DNA from 3 places in the Pseudomonas paraveronii genome. Region 3 is predicted to be linked to each of the others. Evidence: riboswitches for the same ligand, from Rfam matches in the RefSeq annotation. Region 3 holds a riboswitch; each other region holds the start of a gene.

Region 1 (4,564 bases), 1.6 Mb from region 3:
AAAAACGCCGGACCACCGATTTCCTTGATCGAAATTTGCATGGCTGCTCCTCACCGCCCAGGGGGGTTGTCAGACGTTAATGCCCACGGCTTTCCAGCCTTCCTTCACCGCCTTGTGCTCAGCCTTGTCAGCACCGTACAGCCGACCGGCGATGTCGTAGGTGATGCGCGCGAAACGCAGAAACCCCGAATTCGGCCGCAACCGCGCATCGCGCAGCGCGTCATACCAGATACGCCCGGCACGCTCCCAGGCAAACCCGCCGATCTTCGTGGCCACCTGATAGAACGCATGGTTGGGAATGCCGGAATTGATATGCACCCCGCCGTTGTCCTCATAGGTCTGCACGAAATCGTCCATATGCCCCGGCTGAGGGTCCTTGCCCAGCAGCTTGTCATCAAACGCGGTGCCTGGCGCTTTCATCGAGCGCAACGCAGTGCCTTTGATTTTCTTGGTAAACAACCCCTTGCCGATCAACCAATCCGCATCTTGCGCCTTTTGCTGCAGCGCGTACTGCTTGATCAGTGAACCGAACACGTCAGACAGCGACTCGTTCAACGCACCGGATTGATTGAAATACATCAGCTTGGCCTCATCCTCGGTCACACCGTGGGCCAACTCATGGCCAATGACATCAAGGGCTATCGTGAACCGATTGAATAGCTGCTGGTCGCCATCACCAAACACCATCTGGCTCGAGTTCCAGAACGCATTGTTGTAGCTCTGGCCAAAATGAACCGTCGCGTCCAGTGCCATACCGGCGTCGTCAATGGAATTGCGGTCGAAGACCTGATCAAAAAAATCGAACGTGGCGCCCAACCCGTCATAGGCCTCGTCCACCGCGACATCACCACTGGCGGGCTGCCCTTCGCCACGGATCAGCTTGCCCGGCAGGCTATCGGCGCCCTCGGCGCTGTAGATCGAACGCCGTTTGTCGGCGCCCATGGCCAGGGCCATATGGGCGGCCCCTTTGGCGGGCACGGCAACCATGCGTAACGAGCGGAACGTGCTGTCTTTGGCACGGGTCCGTAACGCGACGTCCCGTTGCGCTTTATCGCCATTGCGGGCGATCTGGTCGAGCATGTACGGCGGGATCAGGCAGAAAATCGGATTACGATGCTGGCGAACACACATTGGCTGGCTCCATTTTGGCGAGTGGTGAACGTCCGGGTAACCGTTCAAGGATAGTCCTGCTGCGACGGCTTGGCCCAAATTGTCATGAAGCTATGCTGCAGTAGTGTTTATCCAAGGACTGCGAGGAACTTACGATGCCCCCACGCACCGCCAAAATCGCCCTTTCGCACCGCCCCCGGCTCGCCGATCTGCGCCCGTTGATCGCGGCCAGCCCCAGTCTCATGGAGGCCAGGACGGCGACTGCGCGTGTCACCGCGGCCAAGGACCTGCAGGACCGGGGCGGCTACGCTGAAGCGTTTCTCGACCGCTTCGTGGTGCCATGGCCCACGGTGGATGAGGCTCTGGCGGCTGACGTACAACCGCTGCGCCTGGACTACACGCATTTCTCAGTGACCATGTCGCGCTCAAGGCGACTGGCGCTCTACGTGGGCGCCAATATCGATGGCGGACAGCATGTGGATATCATCCGCGCCAACGACGCCTGGGCCTATGACGGCCGCCTGCCCATCAGCGCACAGGTGGGCGACGCGCTCTACACCAACAATGGCCTGGACCGCGGTCACCTGGTACGCCGACAAGACCCCAACTGGGGCGACGCGGCCAACACGGCCAATGCCGATACCTTCCACTTCACCAACTGCTCACCGCAGATGAGCGGCTTCAACCAGAAGACCTGGCTGGAACTCGAGGACTACATTCTCGATAACACTCAACGCTGGAAAGCCCGAGCCACGGTGTTTACCGGCCCGGTGTTGGCGGATGACGACCGTGTCTACCGAGGCGTTAAAATCCCCAAAGCATTCTGGAAAGTGGTCGCCTACCTCGGCGACGACGGCAAGCCTTCCGCCAGCGCCTACATGATCGACCAAAGCCGTGAACTGGGTCAGCTCGACCTCATGTTCGGGCAGCTCAGGACCTACCAGCGCAGCGTGATTCAGATCGAACGATTGACCGGTATTCGCTTCGGCAACCTGGCCGACTACGACGGTTTCAGCAATGAAGAGCGCGCCACGGGGACGCGAATTGAAGCGCTGATCCAGGGCCCTGAAGATATTCGTCTTTGAGCGGGCGACCTAAAGCTATATCGCCTCGCCGTGATCGACTACCATACCGCGCCGGTTCCCAAACGGGACTAATAGGGAATCCGAAGCGCGGTACATCGCGTCAATCGGAACTGCCCCCGCAACTGTAGATGCCGAGCCCGCTCCCCCACTGCCACTGGACCCCGTCCGGGAAGGCCGGAGCGTGGCGACGACGCATCAGTCAGGAGACCTGCCGGCCCAGCAAAATCACTCACCGGCGGGGTGTCCGGGAAGGACATCCTTGCCTGCCTCACCCGCAGCGGTCGAGGGCGTGTTTCCGAACCGTACATCCCCAGTTCCAGGTACGGCTTCAAGGAGATTGCCCCATGCTGCCACGCGTTATCGCCCTGCTCACCGGGCTGGGCTTGTGTGCCCTGGCCCAAGCCAACCCCACTCAGTACCCGCTGACGGTGGAGAACTGCGGCAGCAGCCTGACCTTCGCGCAAGCGCCCGCCCGCAGCGTGACCATCGGCCAGGCTGCTACCGAAATGCTCTATGCCCTCGGCGTGGGCGATAAAGTGGTTGGCACGTCGCTGTGGTTCAACAACGTGTTGCCGCAGTTCAAGGCGCTGAACGACAGCATCGAACGCCTGGCCAATAACGAACCGAGTTTCGAGTCGGTGATCGCCAAGCGCCCGCAACTGGTGGCGGCCGAGCTGGAATGGGTGGTCGGCCCGCAAGGCGTGGTGGGCACCCGCGAGCAGTTTCATGAGTTGAAGATCGCCACCTACCTGTTGCCCTCCGACTGCGAAGGCAAGGACAACCGGGTGGGCGCCGACGGCACGCGGCTGGAGCCATTCCGTGTCGACACGATCTACAAGAGCATCCGCCAACTGGCCGAGATTTTCGACGTGCAGGATCGCGGCCAGCAACTCAACGATGAACTCAAGGCGCGCCTGGCCAAGTCCGTCGCCACGGTGCAAAGCAAGGGGCTCAAGCAGGCCAGCGCGCTGGTGTGGTTCTCCAGCGCCGAGATGGCCAGCGATCCCTACGTGGCCGGTCACAAGGGTGTCCCCGAATTCATGCTGCAGACCCTCGGCCTGCATAACGTGGTGCAGTCCGATGAGGAATGGCCCGCCGTCGGCTGGGAAACCATCGCCAAGGCCAACCCCACCGTGCTGGTGATTGCGCGCATGGACCGCCGCCGCTACCCGGCTGACGATCACGAACAGAAGCTCGCCTTCCTGCGCAGCGACCCGGTGACGCGCAACATGGACGCGGTGAAACACAACCGCATCATCATCCTCGACGCGATGGCGCTGCAGGCCAGCGTGCGCACCTTCGATGGCCTTGAACAACTGGCGACGGCCATCGACGGCTACGATCTGCCGAAATGAGCGCCAGCCTGATACGAACCGTGCTTGCCCTGGCGTTGCTGCTGATCGCCGTGCTCGCCGGCGTAGCCATCGGCGAAACCGCCATCACGCCACACGTGGTGCTCCAAGTGCTGGCCAACAAACTGTGGGCGGCCGGCTACGTGCTGGACCCGATCGATGAAGGCGTGGTGTGGAACTACCGCCTGACCCGCACCCTGGTCGCCGCTGCGTGCGGGGCGGGGCTGGCCACCTGCGGGGTGATTTTGCAGTCGTTGTTGCGCAACCCCCTGGCCGATCCGTACCTGCTGGGTATCAGCGCCGGTGCTTCGACCGGCGCAGTCCTGGTGGTGCTGATGGGCGTCGGCGGTGGTTTGGTTTCACTGTCGGTCGGCGCGTTCGGCGGGGCGATGGCGGCGTTTGCGCTGGTGGTATTGCTCGCACGGGCCAGCGGTTCGTCCAGCGGCACCGGGCAGATCATCCTCGCGGGCATCGCCGGCTCGCAGCTGTTCAATGCGCTCACTGCGTTCCTGATCACCAAATCGGCCAGTTCCGAACAGGCACGCGGCATTTTGTTCTGGCTGCTGGGCAACCTCAGCGGCGTGCGTTGGCCGTCGGTGTGGCTGGCGGTGCCGGTGGCGGTCGCCGGGTTGGCGGTGTGCCTGTGGCATCGCCGTGCGCTGGACGCGTTCACCTTCGGCAGCGACTCGGCGGCCGCCCTTGGTATCCCAGTGCGCCGGGTGCAGTTTGTGCTGGTGGGCTGCGCGGCATTGGTCACGGCGGTGATGGTGTCGATTGTCGGCTCTATCGGGTTTGTCGGGCTGGTAATCCCCCATGCCGTGCGTCTGCTGCTCGGCACCGGGCACTCGCGCCTGTTGCCGGCCAGCGCGTTGGGTGGCGCGCTATTTTTGATCGCGGCTGATGTGCTGTCGCGCACCTTGATCAAGGGCCAGGTGATCCCGGTCGGCGTGGTCACAGCACTGGTCGGTGCGCCGGTGTTTGCGCTGATTCTGATCAGCCGGAGAAACGCTCGATGAA
Region 2 (4,564 bases), 1.9 Mb from region 3:
ATAAAGCATCCCGCCACACTCGGCGAGCAGCGGTTTGCCGGCAGCGTGATGGGCACGGATCGCATCCAGCATCGCGGTGTTTTCCGACAGCGCCTGGTGATGCAATTCGGGGTAACCGCCCGGCAGATAGAGGCTGTCGGCATCGGGCAATTGGCGATCGTGGATCGGCGAGAAGAAGCTCAACTCAGCGCCCATCGCCCGCAGCAGATCGAGGCTCGCACCGTAGGTGAAGGCGAAGGCTTCGTCACGGGCGATGGCAATACGCACGCCGGCCAGCAACGGTTCGGCGCGGGTCACGGGCGGTGCGGCAAAGGTCACCGGCGGCGGTAACGCGACCTCGCAACTGCTGCCCAACGCCTGGGCGGCAGCGTCCAGGCGCAGGTCGAGGTCATTCAGTTCGCTGGCTTGCACCAGGCCCAGGTGGCGACTGGGCAATTCGATAGCGGTCTCGCGGGACAGCGCGCCATACCAGCGCAGGCCTTCGGTGAGGCTGCCTTCAAGCAGTTGTGCATGGCGCAGGGTGCCGACGCGGTTGGCCAGCACCCCGGCGAACGGCAAGTCCGGCTGGTAGCGTGCCAGGCCGAGGGCCAGGGCGCCGAAGGTCTGCGCCATGGCCGTGCCATCGATCACGCCGAGCACCGGGACACCGAAGTGTCGCGCCAGGTCAGCGCTGGAAGGCGTGCCGTCGAACAGGCCCATCACGCCTTCGATCAGGATCAGGTCCGCCTCCCCCGCTGCTTCCCACAGCAAGCGACGACTTTCCTGCTCGCCCACCATCCACATATCCAATTGATACACCGGCGCACCGCTGGCGCGCTCGTGAATCATCGGGTCGAGGAAGTCCGGGCCGCATTTGAACACGCGCACCTTACGCCCCAGGTTGCGGTGCAAACGGGCCAGCGCGGCGGTGACCGTGGTTTTGCCCTGGCCGGACGCCGGTGCGGCGATCAAGACGGCCGGGCAATGACGGGGCTGATTCAAAGTTCGACGCCTTTCTGTGCCTTGATACCGGCCTGGAACGCGTGCTTGAGCATGCCCATCTCGGTGACGGTGTCGCCCATTTCGATCAGCTCGGGCTTGGCGCCACGGCCGGTGACGACCACGTGCTGCATCGGCGGGCGGGCTTGCAGATCGCCAAGGACTTGATCCAGGTCGAGATAGCCGTGCTTGAGCGCGATGTTCAGCTCATCCAGCACCACCAGACCGATGGACGGGTCTTGCAGCAATTGGCGGGACACCGCCCAGGCGGCTTCGGCGGCCGCGATATCACGCTGGCGGTCCTGGGTTTCCCAGGTAAAGCCCTCGCCCATCACATGGAAACGCACTTGCTCGGGGAAGCGGCGGAAGAACAGTTCTTCGCCAGTGCTGTTGCGCCCCTTGATGAACTGCACCACACCGCACTGCATGCCATGGCCCATGGCACGGGCCAGCATGCCAAATGCCGAGCTGCTCTTGCCTTTGCCGTTGCCGGTCAGCACCAGCAGCAAGCCGCATTCGTTCGGGGAATTGGCGATGCGCTCATCGATCACGGCTTTTTTACGCAGCATGCGCGCCAGGTGGCGTTCGTCGCGCTCGGGGGAATCGGTCATGGCAGCTCTCCGTTGGGGCTGGACAAAAACGGCGGGCAGGAAAAATCAAAAACAGACAGCCAAGCATCGCCCACCGTGATGCTGTTGGATGATCCGGGCCGGTCTCCGGGCTCATGAGTGGCGCGCTAGAGCGCACGCCGACGGCGCGCCTTCCCATATCGCGAGCGATACAGTGGCAAACAGCACCGTTTTGACTCATTTACCGTTGCGGGGGCAGCGCCGGAATCGCGGCAGCACTGTGTACAAGTGCGCTCACTCACCGGCTTCCCTGTTTCACTCAGTCGACCCGTAGGTCACAGAGCACCTGGAACAAGCCGCGAAGGTTAGTGGGTTGGGGGTGGAGCGTCAATTAAAGCTGGCCTTGTACTTGAACCATCGCCGCAACGCACACCTCTACCCTTACAGGCATCCAGGAGAAAACCATGCATAAAACAAGACTCGCCTTACTGATCATGCTCGCGGGCAGCCTTGCCGCCTGCGGCGAAAGCTCGACCCTGAAGGTATCCGACGGCACCGGGCCCTCGCCGCGATTGCCGGAACCGAACAAGACGCTGATCCCCACGGTGAACATCGCCCCGGCCATTGGCTGGCCGGCGGGCACCCAGCCCACGGCCGCCGCCGGCACCCAGGTGGCGGCCTTCGCCGAAGGCCTGGACCACCCGCGCTGGCTGTACGTATTACCCAACGGCGATGTGCTGGTGGCGCAAACCAACGCGCCGCCCAAGCCGGATGACTCCAAAGGCATTCGTGGCTGGGTGATGGAGAAAGTCATGGGCCGCGCCGGCGCCGGTGTGCCGAGCCCAAACCGCATCACCCTGCTGCGCGATGCCGACCATGATGGGGTCGCGGAGACCCGCACGGTATTCCTGGAAAACCTCAACTCGCCCTTCGGCATGACGCTGGTCGGCAATGACCTGTACGTGGCCGATTCGGACAAGCTGCTGCGCTTTGCCTATCAGACCGGCGAAACCGCGATCAAGACCGCCGGCAGCAAGGTCATCGACCTGCCAGCGGGCAGCATCAACCATCACTGGACGAAAAACGTGGTGGCCAGCAAGGACGGCAGCAAGTTGTATGTGAGCGTCGGTTCCAACAGCAACGTGGCCGAGAACGGCCTGGAAGCGGAACAAGGCCGCGCGGCGATCTGGGAAGTCGACCGCGCCAGCGGCCAGCACCGCATCTTCGCCTCCGGCCTGCGCAACCCCAACGGCATGGCCTGGGAACCGCAGAGCGGCAAGCTGTGGACTGCGGTGAACGAGCGCGATGAGATCGGCAGCGACCTGGTGCCGGACTACATCACCTCGGTCCAGGATGGCGCCTTTTATGGCTGGCCCTTCAGCTACTACGGGCAGCATGTGGATGTACGCGTCACGCCGCAAAACCTGGATCTGGTGGCCAAAGCCATTGCGCCGGACTACGCCGTAGGCCCACACACCGCCTCGCTAGGCCTGACCTTCGCCGAGGGCAGCAAACTCCCGGCGCCCTTTATCAACGGCGCGTTTATCGGCCAGCACGGTTCGTGGAACCGCAAGCCGCACAGCGGCTACAAGGTGATCTTCGTACCGTTCGAGGGCGGCAAGCCGAAGGGGCCGCCGGTCGACGTGCTGACCGGGTTCCTCAACAGCGACGGGCAAGCCATGGGCCGACCGGTTGGCGTGGTCATCGACAAGCAAGGCGGTTTGCTGGTGGCGGATGATGTGGGGAATAAGGTGTGGCGGGTTTCTGCGGCTAAGTAACTATTCTCAAGACCGCCACAAAACAAATGTGGGAGGGAGGGAGCAAGCTCCCTCCCACATTGGGATCCTGGTTTGACTTAAGGGTTACGCGCCAGATTTTCAGCCGGCAACACACGCTTGGCACTCAGGTAGGCATTCTGCCAATAGGCTTTGGACAAGGTGTCCAGCTTCACCGTACCGCCCGTTTGCGGCGCATGCACAAAGCGCCCTTCGCCGACATAGATCCCGGCGTGGCTGACCTGCGAGCCACCGCCCGTGGCGAAGAACAACAGGTCACCGGTTTGCAGGTTCTGCTCGCTGACGTCCTGGCCACGCATCACGATCAGTTCGCGCGTGGTGCGCGGCAGGGAGATGCCGGCGGCATCACGGTAGACAAACCCGATCAGCCCGCTGCAATCGAACCCCGAGTCTGGCGTGTTGCCACCCCAACGATAAGGCGTACCGACCAGGCCCAGCGCTCGGAAGAGCACGTCTTCGGCGGCTGGCGAGAAACTCTGGCTGGTGTTGAACACCGGTTTAGGCTTGGCCGCTACGGGCGCAGGCTGCGGTCGGCTTGCGCAGGCGCTGATCAGCGCGGCGCAAACAATAAGAATCAGGCGGGCCGAGGTCGACATGTGCAGAACAATCCTGGTCTGGATGCGGCTTTCGCTGCCGAACGCTGAAAACCAGAACGCGCAAGCAAGGCTTGCGCGAACGGATTACAACAATATTCAAGGATTCTAGCGCTTACACGTCAAACTTCAAGTATCACTTTAACTTTACTTGCTGGCGGTAATCGTCGTCGGGGCCATGGCGAGTGCGCGTTTGGCTTCGATGAAGGTTTTGCTCCAGTAGCTGTCGCCCAGGCTGTCGACTCGAACACCACCGCTGCGGCGGCTGCTGGAGTGGATAAACTGGTTATCGCCCAGGTAGATACCGGCGTGACTGACGCGACCACGACCACTGGTACTGAAGAAAAGCAGATCACCCGGCTTGAGGTTGTTACGCGCGACCAACGGTGCATTCACGTTGATCATTTCGCGAGTGGAGCGTGGCAGGTTCATGCCAGCTTCTTCACGAAACAGGTAACCGATAAAACCGCTGCAATCGAAACCGGCTTCGGAAGTACCGCCGAAACGGTAACGGGTACCGATCAGGGACATGCCGCGCTCGAGAATGCTGTCGGCCAGAACGGGAAGCTGATAAGGCTTGTTGCCAGCGAAGGCGGCCAGTTCTTTTTCGGTTGCCAGCTCTTCCTCA
Region 3 (4,564 bases):
AGGCCAATGCCAACGTGGCTCGGGCGGATTTTTTGCGCGGGATCAGTAAGCGGGCAGGGGCGCCGCTGAGCTGTTCGGCCAGGGCCAGGGCCGCGCTTTCGGCGATGCCGTAACAACCGGTATGGGCAAAGGCGACGGCAGATCTATGGCTCAGGCGACCTTCATACGCTGCCAGTTGCGCGGCGCTGAAGCACTGCAGTGGCAGGTTCAGGACTTGCGCCAGAGCTAACAAGCCCGGCTCGTCCTGCTTGCGATCAATGCTGGCCAGCGCCGTGATGCGGTGGCGCTCGATACCGCCCTCGGCGAGGGCGGCGTCCAGCAGGTCGAGCAGGGCTTGCAGCGCGCAGCCGCGCTGGCAGCCCAGGCCGACCACCAGGTTCATGCCGAGTATCGATCGTCGCGATTGCGGCGAAACAGCCAGGCGCTGATTAGGCCCAGCGCCAGCCAGAACACGACGTTGGTCAGTTGCGAGGCAATCTTGAACTGCGCTTCGAGGGCCTCAGGGGCCAGCATCGAATGCACTTCAGGTTGCGGTGCGCCAATCACATGAGGTACCACGAGGATCGCCGCGCCCAGCGCTTTGAGCAGCCAGTTGCCTCCGAATACCAGCAGCGCGATACCGGCTGCGGTTGAGGCCGCAGTGCCGATCCACCAGATCTGCCGTTGCGCCAGGTCGGCGGCGGCAGTGCCCGGCAATTCCGGTGGCAGGCCCAGGGTTGGCGCCAGAACAAAGGTCGCGTAGCCGGCCAGGCCCCACAGCAACCCTTGAGCCGTGCGGGTCGGCGCGCGCAGGGTGTAGAGACCGGCGAGCATCAGCGCGAAACCGACCGCCACCACCAGGTTGCCGCCGGTGGTGGACAGCACGCGCTGCCAGCCGTCTTCCGGCTCCCAGGCTTCGGCGTCATGAGTGTGCGCGGTTGTACCGGCGGCGTGCTCATGCACCACTTCCGTCGCGGCCGGGGCTTTTTCAAAGGTTTCCGCCTGCATGATCAGCGGGGCGACCCAAAAACTTTGCAGCAGAGTCAGCAACAGGGCGGCCAGCAGCCCGCTGAAACCTGCGGTTTGTGCAATACGCTTAATCATGTTGGCAGGTCTCAATGGCACGGGAACGCGGCGCTGTGGCGGGTATCGTGGGCGGCGTTGTGTACCGCTTCGATATGCGAGAACCCGGCGAAATACACCAGGCACGCGCCGAGGATCGACGCGCCGATGGCGGCGCTCAGGCGTTGGCTCAGGGTGGCGGTACTGCTAGCGGTATGCGAGGTGCTGCTGATGATCGACATGGCGCGTCCCTTCAGGGTTTCAGGGTGACACGAGCGCATGAAAACCCCGCGAGCCAGGCACGCAGGATTCAAACAGCGCCCGCCCACCGCGGGTTTGTTGGATGATTTTTTCGGGCCGGTCTCCGGGCTTGCGAGGGGGCTCTTGAACTGAGTCCTGAAAGCATCGCCTTCCCATGCACAAAGCACAGTGGCCGTGACGCTTCGCTCGCTTACCGTTGCGGGGGCAGCACCGGACTGGTCATATCGCTATGACGCACCGGTTTCCCGTTTCACCCTGTGAAGGGCACCCGAAACAAGGTGAGTAGGAAAGCATGCAGGGCGACGGTAGTCAAATTGACCGAGCACCTGTAGCCTTGCACCTTCGAGGTTCTTCGGCCCAGGCCGAAGCTAAGAAGGGAACGCGGTTCAAGCCGCGGCTGCCCCCGCAACTGTGAAGGGTTTATCTGACTGCCACGCCACTGCCATCAAGGCGGGAAGGCGCAGCCAGCGCCGGTCGCAAGACCCGCAAGCCCCAAGCCAGGAGACCTGCCTCGTCACCGATTTTTCAATTCAACCGGGCGGGGTGATCCGGTGACGAAATCTGCTGCTGTGCGCTGCGCAGGGCCTATCGTCCCGTATGCCCGCCCCCAAGGGCATCCGATGAAAACACTGGCCAAACTCCCCGTCACCATCGTTACCGGCTTTCTCGGCTCGGGCAAAACCACCTTGCTGCGCCATATGCTCGATAACGCCCAGGGCCGTCGCATTGCGGTGATCGTCAACGAGTTCGGCGAGCTGGGCATCGACGGTGAAATCCTCAAGCAGTGCTCCATCGGTTGCACCGAGGAAGAAGCCAACGGTCGCGTGTATGAGCTGGCCAACGGCTGCCTGTGCTGCACCGTGCAGGAAGAGTTTTTCCCGGTGATGCGCGAACTGGTCGCCCGTCGCGGCGACCTCGACCATATCCTCATCGAAACCTCCGGCCTGGCCCTGCCAAAGCCCTTGGTGCAGGCGTTCCAGTGGCCGGAAATCCGCAGCGCCTGTACAGTCGACGCGGTGATCACCGTGGTCGACAGCCCCGCCGTGGCGGCCGGCACCTTCGCCGCGTTCCCGGACCAGGTCGACGCCCAGCGCAAACTCGACCCGAACCTGGACCACGAATCACCGCTGCATGAGCTGTTCGCCGACCAACTGGCCAGCGCCGACCTGGTGATCCTCAACAAGTGCGACCTGATCAACCCCGAAGACCTGGCCCGCGTGCGCCTGGAAGTCGCCGAAGAGTTGCCGCCGGCGGTGAAGATCATCGAAGCCAGCAGCGGTCGTGTGCCGCTGGACGTGTTGATCGGCCTGGGCGCCGGCTCCGAAGCGCACATCGACGCTCGCCACAGCCATCACGATCATCATCACGAAGGTGAAGACGATCATGATCACGATGCGTTCGACTCCATTTCCATCGACCTGCCCCAGTCCGACGAAGCCCTGCTGCTCGACGCCCTGACCCAACTGGTGGTGCAGCACGGCATCTTGCGCGTCAAAGGCTTTGCGGCGATCCCGAACAAGCCGATGCGCCTGCTGATCCAGGGCGTGGGCACGCGCTTCGACAAGCACTTCGACCGCGCCTGGAGCGCCGACGAAGCGCGCATCACGCGCCTGGTGCTGATCGGCCAGGAGCTGGATGCGGCGGGCCTCGAAGCGCAATTGCGCGCCGCCCTCAGCGTTTAACCCATGCACTTGCTCAGGACCCAGCCCGGCGGTTTCGTCGCGGACGACAATATTGCCGACCTTGGACAAACCCCCGCCGAGCTGGTGATCCTGTGCAGTGGCGACTCCAGCCTGGCGCTGCTCGCTGAAGCGGCCCAGCAATTGCCCGAGGACTACCCCAGCTTTCGCCTGGCCAACCCGATGCAGGTGCAGAACCATGCCTCGGTGGACTTGTACGTCGACGAGGTGCTGCGCCACGCCAAGGTCATCCTGATTTCCCTGCACGGCGGGATCGGCTATTGGCGTTACGGCATCGAGCGTCTGGTGGCGTTGGCCGAGCGCGGGGTCACGCTGATCCTGGTGCCGGGGGATGATCGCGCGGACCCGGAGCTCAGCGGCCTCAGCACCGTGGATGCCGCAGCGCGTGAGCGCCTGTGGCAGTTCCTGCGCCAGGGCGGCCTGGGCAACGCGCTGGATTTTTATCGCTGCCTGGCCAGCGGCTATCTGGGCCGCGACTATGCCTGGGCCGAGCCGAAAACCCTGGCGCGCAGCGCGATTTATCACCCGCACAAGGCCAATGCGTGCCTCAGCGACTGGCAGTTGGACTGGAATCCCGAGTTCCCGGTGGCGGCCGTGCTGTTCTACCGCTCCCATCTGCAAGCGGCCAACACCGGTTTTATCGATGTGTTCTGCCAGCGCCTGCAGGCGGCGGGCCTGAATCCGTTGCCGATGGCGGTGGCCAGTCTGAAGGAGCCCGGCTGCCTGACGGCGGTCGAGGATTGGCTGGATGAAGTGCAGGCATCGGTGATTCTCAACACCACCGGCTTTGCCCAATCCAGCCCAGAGGCGCCACATTTGCGCCCGTTTCGCCGCAATATCCCGGTGATTCAGGCGATTTGTGCCCAAGACAATCAACCCGGCTGGCAGGCCAGTGAACAAGGCCTCGGCCCGCGTGACCTGGCGATGCACATTGCCTTGCCGGAACTGGATGGTCGCATCATCAGCCGGCCGATCAGCTTCAAGGACCTGGCCTGGCGCAGCGAGCGCAGCCAGTCGGACGTGGTGTGCTATCGCGCAGCGCCGGAGCGCATGGACTTTGTCGCTGAACTGGCGCGCCGTTGGGTCGAACTGGCGCGGGTGCCGAATGCCGACAAGCGCATCGCTCTGATCCTCGCCAACTACCCAACGCGCGACGGTCGCATTGGTAACGGTGTGGGCCTGGACACGCCGGCGGCGGCGCTGAATATCCTGCGGGCCTTGCAGGCCGAGGGTTATCCGCTGCCCGAAATCCTGCCGGAAAGCGGCACCGCGTTGATCCACGAACTGCTCGGTGGCGTCACCAACGACCTGGACAACCTCGACCTGCGCCCGTGCCACCAAAGCCTGGGCCTGGACGACTACGAGGCGATGTTCAAGCGCCTGCCCGAAGCCAACCGCCAGGCGGTGCTGGAACGCTGGGGCACGCCCCACAACGACCCGATGTGCCGCGACGGCCGCCTGATGATCGCCGGCCTGCGCCTGGGCTTGACGTTTATCGGCATCCAGCCGGCCCGCGGTTACCAAGTGGACGCCAGTGCGGTGTACCACGACCCGGACCTGGT

The links. Region 3 has a riboswitch for cobalamin ahead of cobW (cobalamin biosynthesis protein CobW). Riboswitches for the same ligand answer to the same signal wherever they lie in the genome.
Region 1: another riboswitch for cobalamin. It lies ahead of U5A08_RS20295 (ABC transporter substrate-binding protein); the one in region 3 lies ahead of cobW (cobalamin biosynthesis protein CobW).
Region 2: another riboswitch for cobalamin. It lies ahead of cobO (cob(I)yrinic acid a,c-diamide adenosyltransferase); the one in region 3 lies ahead of cobW (cobalamin biosynthesis protein CobW).

The regions. Positions count from the first base shown of each region.
Region 1 is NZ_OY817130.1:4,409,419-4,413,982, forward strand. Features, by position in the region: gene U5A08_RS20280 (protealysin inhibitor emfourin) at 1-41, opposite strand, end outside; gene U5A08_RS20285 (M4 family metallopeptidase) at 70-1,131, opposite strand; gene U5A08_RS20290 (DNA/RNA non-specific endonuclease) at 1,266-2,195, shown strand; cobalamin riboswitch at 2,231-2,425, shown strand; gene U5A08_RS20295 (ABC transporter substrate-binding protein) at 2,540-3,550, shown strand; gene U5A08_RS20300 (FecCD family ABC transporter permease) at 3,559-4,563, shown strand; gene U5A08_RS20305 (ABC transporter ATP-binding protein) at 4,560-4,564, shown strand, end outside.
Region 2 is NZ_OY817130.1:4,643,960-4,648,523, forward strand. Features, by position in the region: gene U5A08_RS21395 (cobyrinic acid a,c-diamide synthase CobB) at 1-981, opposite strand, end outside; gene cobO (cob(I)yrinic acid a,c-diamide adenosyltransferase) at 978-1,589, opposite strand; cobalamin riboswitch at 1,669-1,912, opposite strand; gene U5A08_RS21405 (PQQ-dependent sugar dehydrogenase) at 2,012-3,325, shown strand; gene U5A08_RS21410 (C40 family peptidase) at 3,403-3,939, opposite strand; gene U5A08_RS21415 (C40 family peptidase) at 4,084-4,564, opposite strand, start outside.
Region 3 is NZ_OY817130.1:2,764,767-2,769,330, forward strand. Features, by position in the region: gene U5A08_RS12590 (cobalamin biosynthesis protein) at 1-382, opposite strand, end outside; gene U5A08_RS12595 (CbtA family protein) at 379-1,083, opposite strand; gene U5A08_RS12600 (CbtB domain-containing protein) at 1,095-1,283, opposite strand; cobalamin riboswitch at 1,380-1,589, opposite strand; cobalamin riboswitch at 1,631-1,830, shown strand; gene cobW (cobalamin biosynthesis protein CobW) at 1,923-2,984, shown strand; gene cobN (cobaltochelatase subunit CobN) at 2,988-4,564, shown strand, end outside.